Regions from separate parts of the Streptomyces sp. NPDC059816 genome, predicted to be linked through region 1. Evidence: predicted binding sites of a transcription regulator. Region 1 holds the regulator's gene; the other holds the start of a gene.
What was found. Region 1 encodes HrcA, which represses chaperone genes, less so after heat shock. Its sites were predicted from a motif close to TTNGCACTCNGNNNNNCNGAGTGCNAA; they were not measured.
Positions count from the first base shown of each region.

Region 1 (4,414 bases):
CCGGCGGGCGCGACGCGGTCCCCCGCTCCCCGGGGGCGGCCAGCAGACCGACGAGCAGCGCCGCCGTGGCGTGCGCGCCGAGCGGGCGGACCCCGTGCTCCGGTCCGCGCCACTCCCACAGTCGCGGCCACCGGCGGGCGAGCAGGGGCCATCCGACGAGGGCGGCCAGCACCGCCCACCACAGGGTGCCGCCGAGCAGGTCGAGCAGGGCCTCGGCGAGCAGCGCGATCGGCCACAGCAGGAGCAACAGCAACTGGCCGCTTCGCCGTTCGGCCCGCGCGGCGGCCCCGTCGGTTCGCTCGGCGTCGATGGGGTGCGCAGGGGGCTCCGGTGCAGTCGGGCGGTCAGCTGAAGCCGACGGTCACATGGTCGATGAGGTGTTCGACCGGCCCGAGCAGCTCCGGCTCCAGGTCCTTGTAGCTGTGCACCCGGGACAGGATGTGCTGCCAGGCGGCGCCCGTATTGGCGGGCCAGCCCAAGGCGGTGCACACCCCCGTCTTCCAGTCCTGCCCCCGCGGCACCCGCGGCCAGGCGGCGATGCCGAGCGCGGCGGGCCGCACCGCCTGCCAGACGTCGACGAAGGGGTGGCCGACGACCAGGGTGTGCGGGTCCGTGATCGAGGCCGCGATCCGGGACTCCTTGCTGCCGGGCACCAGGTGGTCCACCAGGACGCCGAGCCGGGCGTCGGGGCCCGGGGCGAACTCCGCGACGATCGCCGGCAGGTCGTCCACGCCCTCCAGGTACTCCACGACCACGCCCTCCACGCGCAGGTCGTCACCCCACACCTTCTCGACGAGTTCGGCGTCGTGACGGCCCTCGACGTAGATGCGCCCGGCGCGTGCGACCCGTGCCCGCGCCCCCGGTACGGCCACCGAACCGGAGGCGGTGCGCGTGGGGCGGTCGGGGGCCGGGCGCCCGGGACGGACCAGGGTGACCGGCTTGCCGTCGATCAGGAACCCGCGCGGTTCCATCGGGAAGACCCGGTGCTTGCCGAACCGGTCCTCCAGGGTGACGGTGCCCGCCTCCACTTGGACCACTGCACCGCAGAACCCCGTCGCGACCTCCTCCACCACGAGGTCCGCCTCCGCGGGGACCTCGGGTGCGGCGCTCTGCTTCTTCCAGGGCGGAGTCAGATCCGCTGAGTACTGACGCATCCCGCGACGATAGAACGCCCAGCGCCGGCCCCAGCCCCAGACCTCGCCCCAGCCCCAGGCCCCGCCCCAGCCCGGCGCCCCGCCCGCCCGTGCCTCAGCCCGCCGCCGTGCGCAGCACGTCCCGCTGGGCCGTGACGAACGCCGACCCCACCACGGACCCGTGCCCCGGCACGTACCGTGCGCTCGGCCCGCCGAGCGCGAGCACCCGGTCCAACGCGCCCGGCCACGCCGCCGGGTGCGCATCGGGCCCCGCCTGCGGCTCCCCGGACTCCTCGACGAGATCGCCGCAGAACACCACCAGGGGTTCCCCGGCGACGACCACGACCAGGTCCTGCCCGGTGTGCCCGGGTCCCACGTCCGCGAGGACGACCGACACGCCCCCCAGGTCCAGGGCCAGCGTCCCCGTCACCTCCACCCCGGGCGCGCGCAGCGCCCCGGCCGCCGCCGCGGCCTCACCGGGGTCGACCCCGTACCGCACCGCGTCGTCCCGCAGTTCCTCCCGCCCCGCGACCAGCAGCGCACCGATTCCGGCCGCCCCGTACACCGTCGCCCCGGGGAACGCCGGCGCGCCGAGGACGTGGTCGAAGTGCGGATGGGTCAGTGCGAGGTGCGTGACGTGCCCGCCGTCGAGCAGCCGCTCGGTCTGCTCCCGCAGCTCGGCGCCCTCCCGCAGGGTGGAGCCCGCGTCCACCAGCAGGGCCGCCCGTTCGCCCGCGACCAGCCCGACCGTGCAGTCCCAGCCGGGCAGCCGTTGCCGTCCCGTCCGGGGCCCGATCCGCTCCCAGCCCTCCGTCGCCCAGGGGATGTCCCGTGTCGTCCGCATACCGTGACGCTAGGTCATTCCCGGCGGGCACGCGGCTTTGCCCCGGACCCGGCGGGCGCACGGTCGGCCGGCCGGCCGGGACGCGTGGCCGGACGGCGCGGCGCAGTGGCTCGTGACACGGCCTTGCTACGTGCGTACCCACCGGCCGTACACTTGGCTGGGAACGCTGGCACTCGACTGTCATGAGTGCCAGGCACCGTTCCGCGGGGCCGGTTCGGGCCCGCGTCGACGCAGAGGGAACCAGAGGAACGGGAGGTGCGCGATGCTCAGTGAACGCAGGCTGGAAGTGTTGCGCGCCATCGTCCAGGACTACGTCGGCACGGAGGAGCCGGTCGGCTCCAAGGCGCTGACCGAACGGCACCGCCTGGGCGTCTCCCCGGCTACGGTCCGTAACGACATGGCGGCACTGGAGGAGGAGGGGTTCATCGCCCAGCCGCACACCAGTGCGGGGCGCATCCCCACCGACAAGGGGTACCGCCTGTTCGTGGACAAGCTGGCCGGGGTCAAGCCGATGACGGCCCCCGAACGGCGCGCCATCCACCACTTCCTCGACGGGGCGGTGGACCTCGACGACGTCGTGGGCCGCACGGTCCGGCTGCTGGCGCAGCTGACCCGGCAGGTCGCCGTGGTGCAGTACCCGTCCCTGACCCGTTCGACGGTGCGGCACGTGGAACTGCTGTCGCTGGCCCCGGCCCGGGTGATGCTCGTCCTGATCACCGACACCGGTCGGGTGGAACAGCGGATGGTCGACTGCCCGGCTCCGTTCGGCGAGACCTCGCTCGCCGATCTGCGGGCGCGGCTCAACAGCCGGGTCGCGGCTCGTCGGTTCGCCGACGTGCCGCAACTGGTGCAGGACCTGCCCGAGGTGTTCGACACCGAGGACCGGGGCAGTGTCTCGACCATCCTCTCCACTCTGCTGGAGACGCTGGTCGAGGAGACGGAGGAGCGGCTGATGATCGGCGGTACCGCCAACCTCACCCGCTTCGGACATGATTTTCCCCTCGTGATCCGGCCCGTCCTGGAGGCGTTGGAGGAGCAGGTCGTCCTCCTCAAGCTCCTCGGCGAGGCGGAGAATTCGGGCATGACCGTAAGGATCGGTCACGAGAACGCCCATGAGGGGCTCAACTCCACGTCCGTCGTGTCGGTGGGCTACGGTTCGGGCGGCGAGGCAGTCGCCAAGCTCGGCGTGGTCGGCCCGACCCGCATGGACTACCCGGGAACGATGGGAGCAGTACGCGCAGTGGCACGTTACGTCGGACAGATCCTGGCGGAGTCGTAAGTGGCCACGGACTACTACGCCGTACTAGGCGTACGCCGCGACGCGTCCCAGGACGAGATCAAGAAGGCGTTCCGCAGGCTCGCGCGCGAGCTGCATCCGGACGTCAACCCCGATCCGAAGACCCAGGAGCGGTTCAAGGAGATCAACGCCGCCTACGAGGTGTTGTCGGACCCGCAGAAGAAGCAGGTCTACGACCTCGGCGGCGATCCGCTGTCCCAGGCGGGCGGTGGACCCGGCGGCTTCGGCGCCGGTGGCTTCGGCAACTTCTCCGACATCATGGACGCCTTCTTCGGAACGGCGTCCCAGCGCGGTCCCCGCTCCCGCACCCGGCGCGGTCAGGACGCGATGATCCGGCTGGAGGTGGAGCTGGACGAGGCGGCCTTCGGGACCACCAAGGACATCCAGGTCGACACCGCCGTCGTCTGCAACACCTGCAACGGCGAGGGCGCGGCGCCCGGCACCAGTGCCCAGACCTGTGACATGTGTCGCGGTCGGGGCGAGGTGTCGCAGATGACCCGGTCGTTCCTCGGCCAGGTCATGACCTCGCGTCCCTGCCCCCAGTGCCAGGGTTTCGGCACGGTCGTGCCCACCCCGTGCCCGGAGTGCGCGGGCGACGGCCGGGTCCGTTCCCGTCGCACCCTGACGGTGAAGATCCCGGCCGGTGTCGACAACGGCACCCGCATCCAGCTCGCGGGCGAGGGCGAGGTCGGCCCGGGCGGCGGCCCCGCCGGTGACCTGTACGTCGAGATCCACGAGCTGCCGCACGCGGTCTTCCAGCGGCGCGGTGACGATCTGCACTGCACGGTGACGCTGCCGATGACGGCGGCCTCGCTGGGCACCAAGGTGCCGTTGGAGACCCTGGACGGCATGGAGGAGATCGACATCCGGCCCGGTACCCAGTCCGGCCAGTCGATCCCCTTGCACGGTCGGGGCGTGACGCATTTGCGGGGCGGCGGTCGGGGTGACCTGATCGTGCACGTAGAGGTGCAGACCCCGTCCAAGCTCGATGCCGAGCAGGAGCGGTTGTTGCGGGAGCTGGCGAAGCTGCGCGGTGAGGAGCGCCCCATCGGTCAGTTCCAGCCAGGTCAGCAGGGGCTTTTCTCCCGGTTGAAGGACGCGTTCAACGGTCGCTGACGCAGTGCGTCGCGGCGGCCGGAT
Region 1 is NZ_JBHWIQ010000005.1:98,420-102,833, forward strand. It holds gene ACFV88_RS08850 (hypothetical protein) at 1-253, opposite strand, end outside; gene ACFV88_RS08855 (DUF3097 domain-containing protein) at 345-1,154, opposite strand; gene ACFV88_RS08860 (MBL fold metallo-hydrolase) at 1,249-1,977, opposite strand; gene hrcA (heat-inducible transcriptional repressor HrcA) at 2,240-3,256, shown strand; gene dnaJ (molecular chaperone DnaJ) at 3,257-4,390, shown strand.

Region 2 (4,414 bases), on a different contig from region 1:
GGGGCCGGACCGGGGCCCGTCACTGTGCAGCGTCAGACTTAGTGCGAGTGGCCGTGACCACCGTGCCCAGCGTCACCCTCGTCCTCCGCCGGCTTCTCAACGACCAGCGTCTCGGTCGTGAGCAGCAGCGAAGCGATGGACGCGGCGTTCTCCAGCGCGGAGCGGGTCACCTTGACCGGGTCGATGACGCCGGCCTTGACCAGGTCGACGTACTCCTCGGTGGCCGCGTTGTAGCCGTGTCCGGCCTCCAGCTCGGCGACCTTGGAGACGATGACGTAGCCCTCCTTGCCGGCGTTCTCCGCGATCCAGCGCAGCGGCTCGACGGCGGCGCGACGGACGACGGCGACACCGGTGGCCTCGTCGCCCTCCTTGCCGAGGTTGCCCTCCAGCACCTTGGAGGCGTGGACGAGCGCGGAGCCACCACCGGAGACGATGCCCTCCTCGACCGCGGCGCGGGTCGCGGAGATGGCGTCCTCCAGACGGTGCTTCTTCTCCTTGAGCTCGACCTCGGTCGCGGCACCGACCTTGATCACGCAGACGCCGCCGGCGAGCTTGGCGAGGCGCTCCTGGAGCTTCTCGCGGTCCCAGTCGGAGTCGGTGTTCTCGATCTCGGCCTTGATCTGCGCCACGCGACCGGCGACGTCCTCGGAGTTGCCGCCACCGTCGACGATGGTGGTGTCGTCCTTGCTGACCGTCACGCGGCGGGCGGTGCCCAGCACGTCCAGGCCGACCTGGTCGAGCTTGAGGCCGACCTCCTCGGCGATGACCTGGGCACCGGTGAGGGTGGCGAGGTCGCCGAGCATCGCCTTGCGGCGGTCACCGAAGCCGGGGGCCTTCACGGCGACGGCGTTGAACGTGCCGCGGATCTTGTTGACCACCAGGGTCGACAGGGCTTCGCCCTCGACGTCCTCGGCGATGATCAGCAGCGGCCGGGAGCCACCCGCCTGGATGACCTTCTCCAGCAGCGGCAGCAGGTCCTGGATGGAGGAGACCTTGCCCTGGTTGATGAGGATGTACGGGTCTTCCAGGACGGCTTCCATGCGCTCCTGGTCCGTCACGAAGTACGGCGACAGGTAGCCCTTGTCGAAGGCCATGCCCTCGGTGAAGTCCAGTTCGAGGCCGAACGCGTTGGACTCCTCGACGGTGATGACACCGTCCTTGCCGACCTTGTCCATGGCCTCGGCGATCAGCTCGCCGACCTGCGGGTCCTGGGCGGAGAGCCCGGCGACGGCCGCGATGTCGGACTTCTCGTCGATCGGGCGCGCGGTGGCGAGCAGCTCGTCGGAGACGGCCTTGACCGCGGCGTCGATGCCCTTCTTCAGGGAGGCCGGGGAGGCACCGGCGGCAACGTTGCGCAGGCCCTCCTTGACCAGGGCCTGGGCGAGCACGGTGGCGGTGGTGGTGCCGTCACCCGCGATGTCGTTGGTCTTGGTCGCCACCTCCTTCACCAGCTGCGCGCCGAGGTTCTCGTAGGGGTCCTCGATCTCCACCTCACGGGCGATGGTGACGCCGTCGTTGGTGATGGTCGGGGCACCGAACTTCTTGTCGATGACGACGTTGCGGCCACGGGGGCCGATCGTCACCTTGACGGTGTCGGCAAGCTTGTTGACGCCGCGCTCAAGGGCGCGACGGGCGTCCTCGTCGAACTTCAGGATCTTCGCCATGGGAGCGGTTCAGCCCTCTCAGAAACTGCAGGAAAGCGGTAAACGGACCGCGCCCCCGGCACCCGGCTCAGCTTCGCGGGGGGCCAGGGGCGCAGCACACAACAAGATTCGTTGCGCTCGGTGAACTACTTCTCGATGATCGCGAGCACGTCGCGGGCCGAGAGGACGAGGTACTCCTCGCCGTTGTACTTCACCTCGGTGCCGCCGTACTTGCTGTAGAGAACGACGTCGCCGACGGCTACGTCGAGCTCGACGCGCTTGCCGTCCTCGACACGGCCCGGGCCCACGGCCAGGACGACGCCCTCCTGGGGCTTCTCCTTGGCGGTGTCCGGAATGACCAGGCCCGAAGCCGTGGTCTGCTCGGCGTCGAGCGGCTGGACCACAATGCGGTCCTCGAGCGGCTTGATGGCAACCTTGGAGCTGGTGGTCGTCACGATCCGACCTCCCCCTTCGGAGATCTCACGGGGTTAACTGTCTGAGGTGGCGACCAGGTGGATCCGTCGTCGCGGGTGCCGGACCTGCCTGTCGCTGCTGGCACTCACCAGTGGAGAGTGCCAGGGCCGAGACTATGACCGCGATTAGCACTCGGTCAAGCGGAGTGCCAACGCGCCCTCCGTCCGAGCGTCCGGAAAGCCCCCCTGAACGACCCCGGAACGACCTCGGAACGGACCTCGGAAGGCAGCCGTCGGGCCGGGTCCGCGGGGGTTCAGACGTAGTCGGTGAGCCGGGCGACGGCGAGGCCCAGGGCCTGGACGCGGCGTAGCAGCCGGAGGGTCGCGGTGGTGGCGGAGGTGCCCGCCGGGGGGTCGGCGACGAGGACGTCCCCGGGGTTCGGCCGGGCGTCCGGGGCGGGGACGGGTCGACCGGTGACCACGGCGGCCATGCCGCAGTCGGCGGCGGCCCGTAGCGTCTCGCGGTCATGGGCCCCGTGGGGCGGGCGCAGCAGGTCCGGCCGGACGCCGAAGCGGCCGTGCAGTTTGTCGCGTTGGCCGCAGATCTCGGCGCGCTGTCCGGCGTAGGGCAGGCCGGGCAGGTAGGGGTGGTCGAGGGTGTGGTTCTGCACGTCCACGCCGAAGGGCCGCAGCCGCGCCAGTTCGGCGTGGCCGGGGCCCGGGGCCCGGTCGGTGAGGAAGACGGTGACCGGGAGGCGCAGGTCCCGGACGAGTTCACCGAACCGGGGGTCCTGGCCCACGCCGTCGCCGTAGATCAGGAAGACGACCGGGTCCCGGGTGGGGACGCGGTCGATCACGGGCGCGAGGTCGGTGGCCGGGGGTGCGCCGGGGGCGCTCGCCCCGCCCGGGCGCGCGGGCCGCGGTGCGGGGGTGAGCGGGGCGGGGGTGAGCGGTGCGGTCAGCCCCCAGCGGCGGTGCGCGTCCGGCGCCGGGTTCGGTGCCGGGTCGCCCTCGCGCGAGGCGGTCCGGCGCACCCCGTCGGCCGGGTCGGCCCGGTCAGCGGGGTGCGCGCAGCCGGTGAGGGCCGGGGCGAGGGCCCCGACGACCAGCAGGGCGGCCAGCCGGCGCGGCGGAACGCGTCGCGCGGACCGCCCGCGGGCACTCACAGATAGTCCTCCAACTTCGCCACGGCGTAGCCCTGGTCGGTGATGAGCCCCAGGAACCGGCGGATGGTGTCGGGCATGGTCCCGTCCCAGTCCTTGCGACCGCGGAAGTGGGTGAGGACGATGTCGCCGGGCCGCAGGCTCTTGTCGTACTCGCGGTACTCCCAGCGGTCGACGAAGACCTCTTCGTTCCACAGCGGCACCTGGGCGATGCCGCACGCCTTCGCGGCGCGCAGGGTGTCCTCGTTGTAGTTGCCGTAGGGCGGGCGGAAGACGGTGGGGCGGGTCCCGTACTGCTTCTGGATGACGTCCTGCATCCCGCAGATCTGGTGCTTCTGCTGTGCGTAGGACAGGCCCGGCAGGTACGGGTGGGTCAGCGAGTGGTTGTTGAGGGTGACCCCGGCGTCGCGCATCTTGCGGAAGTAGCCGTAGTCCTCCTTGACCAGGTAGTCGCTGAGGAACGCGGTGTACGGGACGTCGAGTTCCTCCAGCATCTTGATCAGCGCCGGGTCCTTGTCGGCGCCGTCGTCGATGGTGAGGAAGACGACCTTGTCCTTGGTGGGGATCGTGGTGAAGACCGGCGGCAGGTCCTCGTGGCCCTCGACCTCGAAGCCGGCCCTGGTGGTGATCTTCGGCTTGACGGCGGGCGGGGGCGGCGCGGTCAGCGGGGCCTTGGCGAGTCCCCAGCGCTTGGCGGTGGCGAGCCGGGCGGCGGCGATCGTCCGTTTCCGGGCGGCGGCGGCCTCCGCGGCTTCCTTCGCCTCCTTGGCCCCCTTGGCCTGTTTGGCTTGTTTTCCCTGCTCGGCGCGTTCGCCCGGGGCGCCGCCCGCCCGGCCGGAGGCGGCGGGTTTCGTCGGCTCGGCCTCCGCGCCGCAGCCCGCGAGGGCGGTCGTGGCGACGGTGAGGGCGAGGGCGGTGACGAGGGACCGGGTGAGGGCCCCGGGGCGTGCGGACCCGCGCCCCGCGCGACCGACTCGCCCGTCCCGCTCGCCATCCCCGCGGGGATCCGGTTTCGTATTTTGTTCGTTTTGTCGTACTAGTCGCATGGGGCCGCATCCTGTCAGCGCCCCCGGCGCGCCCGGCGCCGACACCGCCCACCGGCACCGGACCGTCCACCGACTGGCCCACAATGGCCCGGTGAGCACCACCGATCCGCACCCCGCGCCCGAGGCGCAGTTCGCCGCGCTCCTCACCG
Region 2 is NZ_JBHWIQ010000017.1:128,169-132,582, forward strand. It holds gene groL (chaperonin GroEL) at 39-1,664, opposite strand; gene groES (co-chaperone GroES) at 1,790-2,098, opposite strand; gene ACFV88_RS22690 (polysaccharide deacetylase family protein) at 2,371-3,222, opposite strand; gene ACFV88_RS22695 (polysaccharide deacetylase family protein) at 3,219-4,265, opposite strand; gene ACFV88_RS22700 (methyltransferase domain-containing protein) at 4,264-4,414, shown strand, end outside.
Region 2: groES (co-chaperone GroES) is a predicted target of HrcA. The motif match lies at 2,243-2,269, and genes of this name have one in related genera.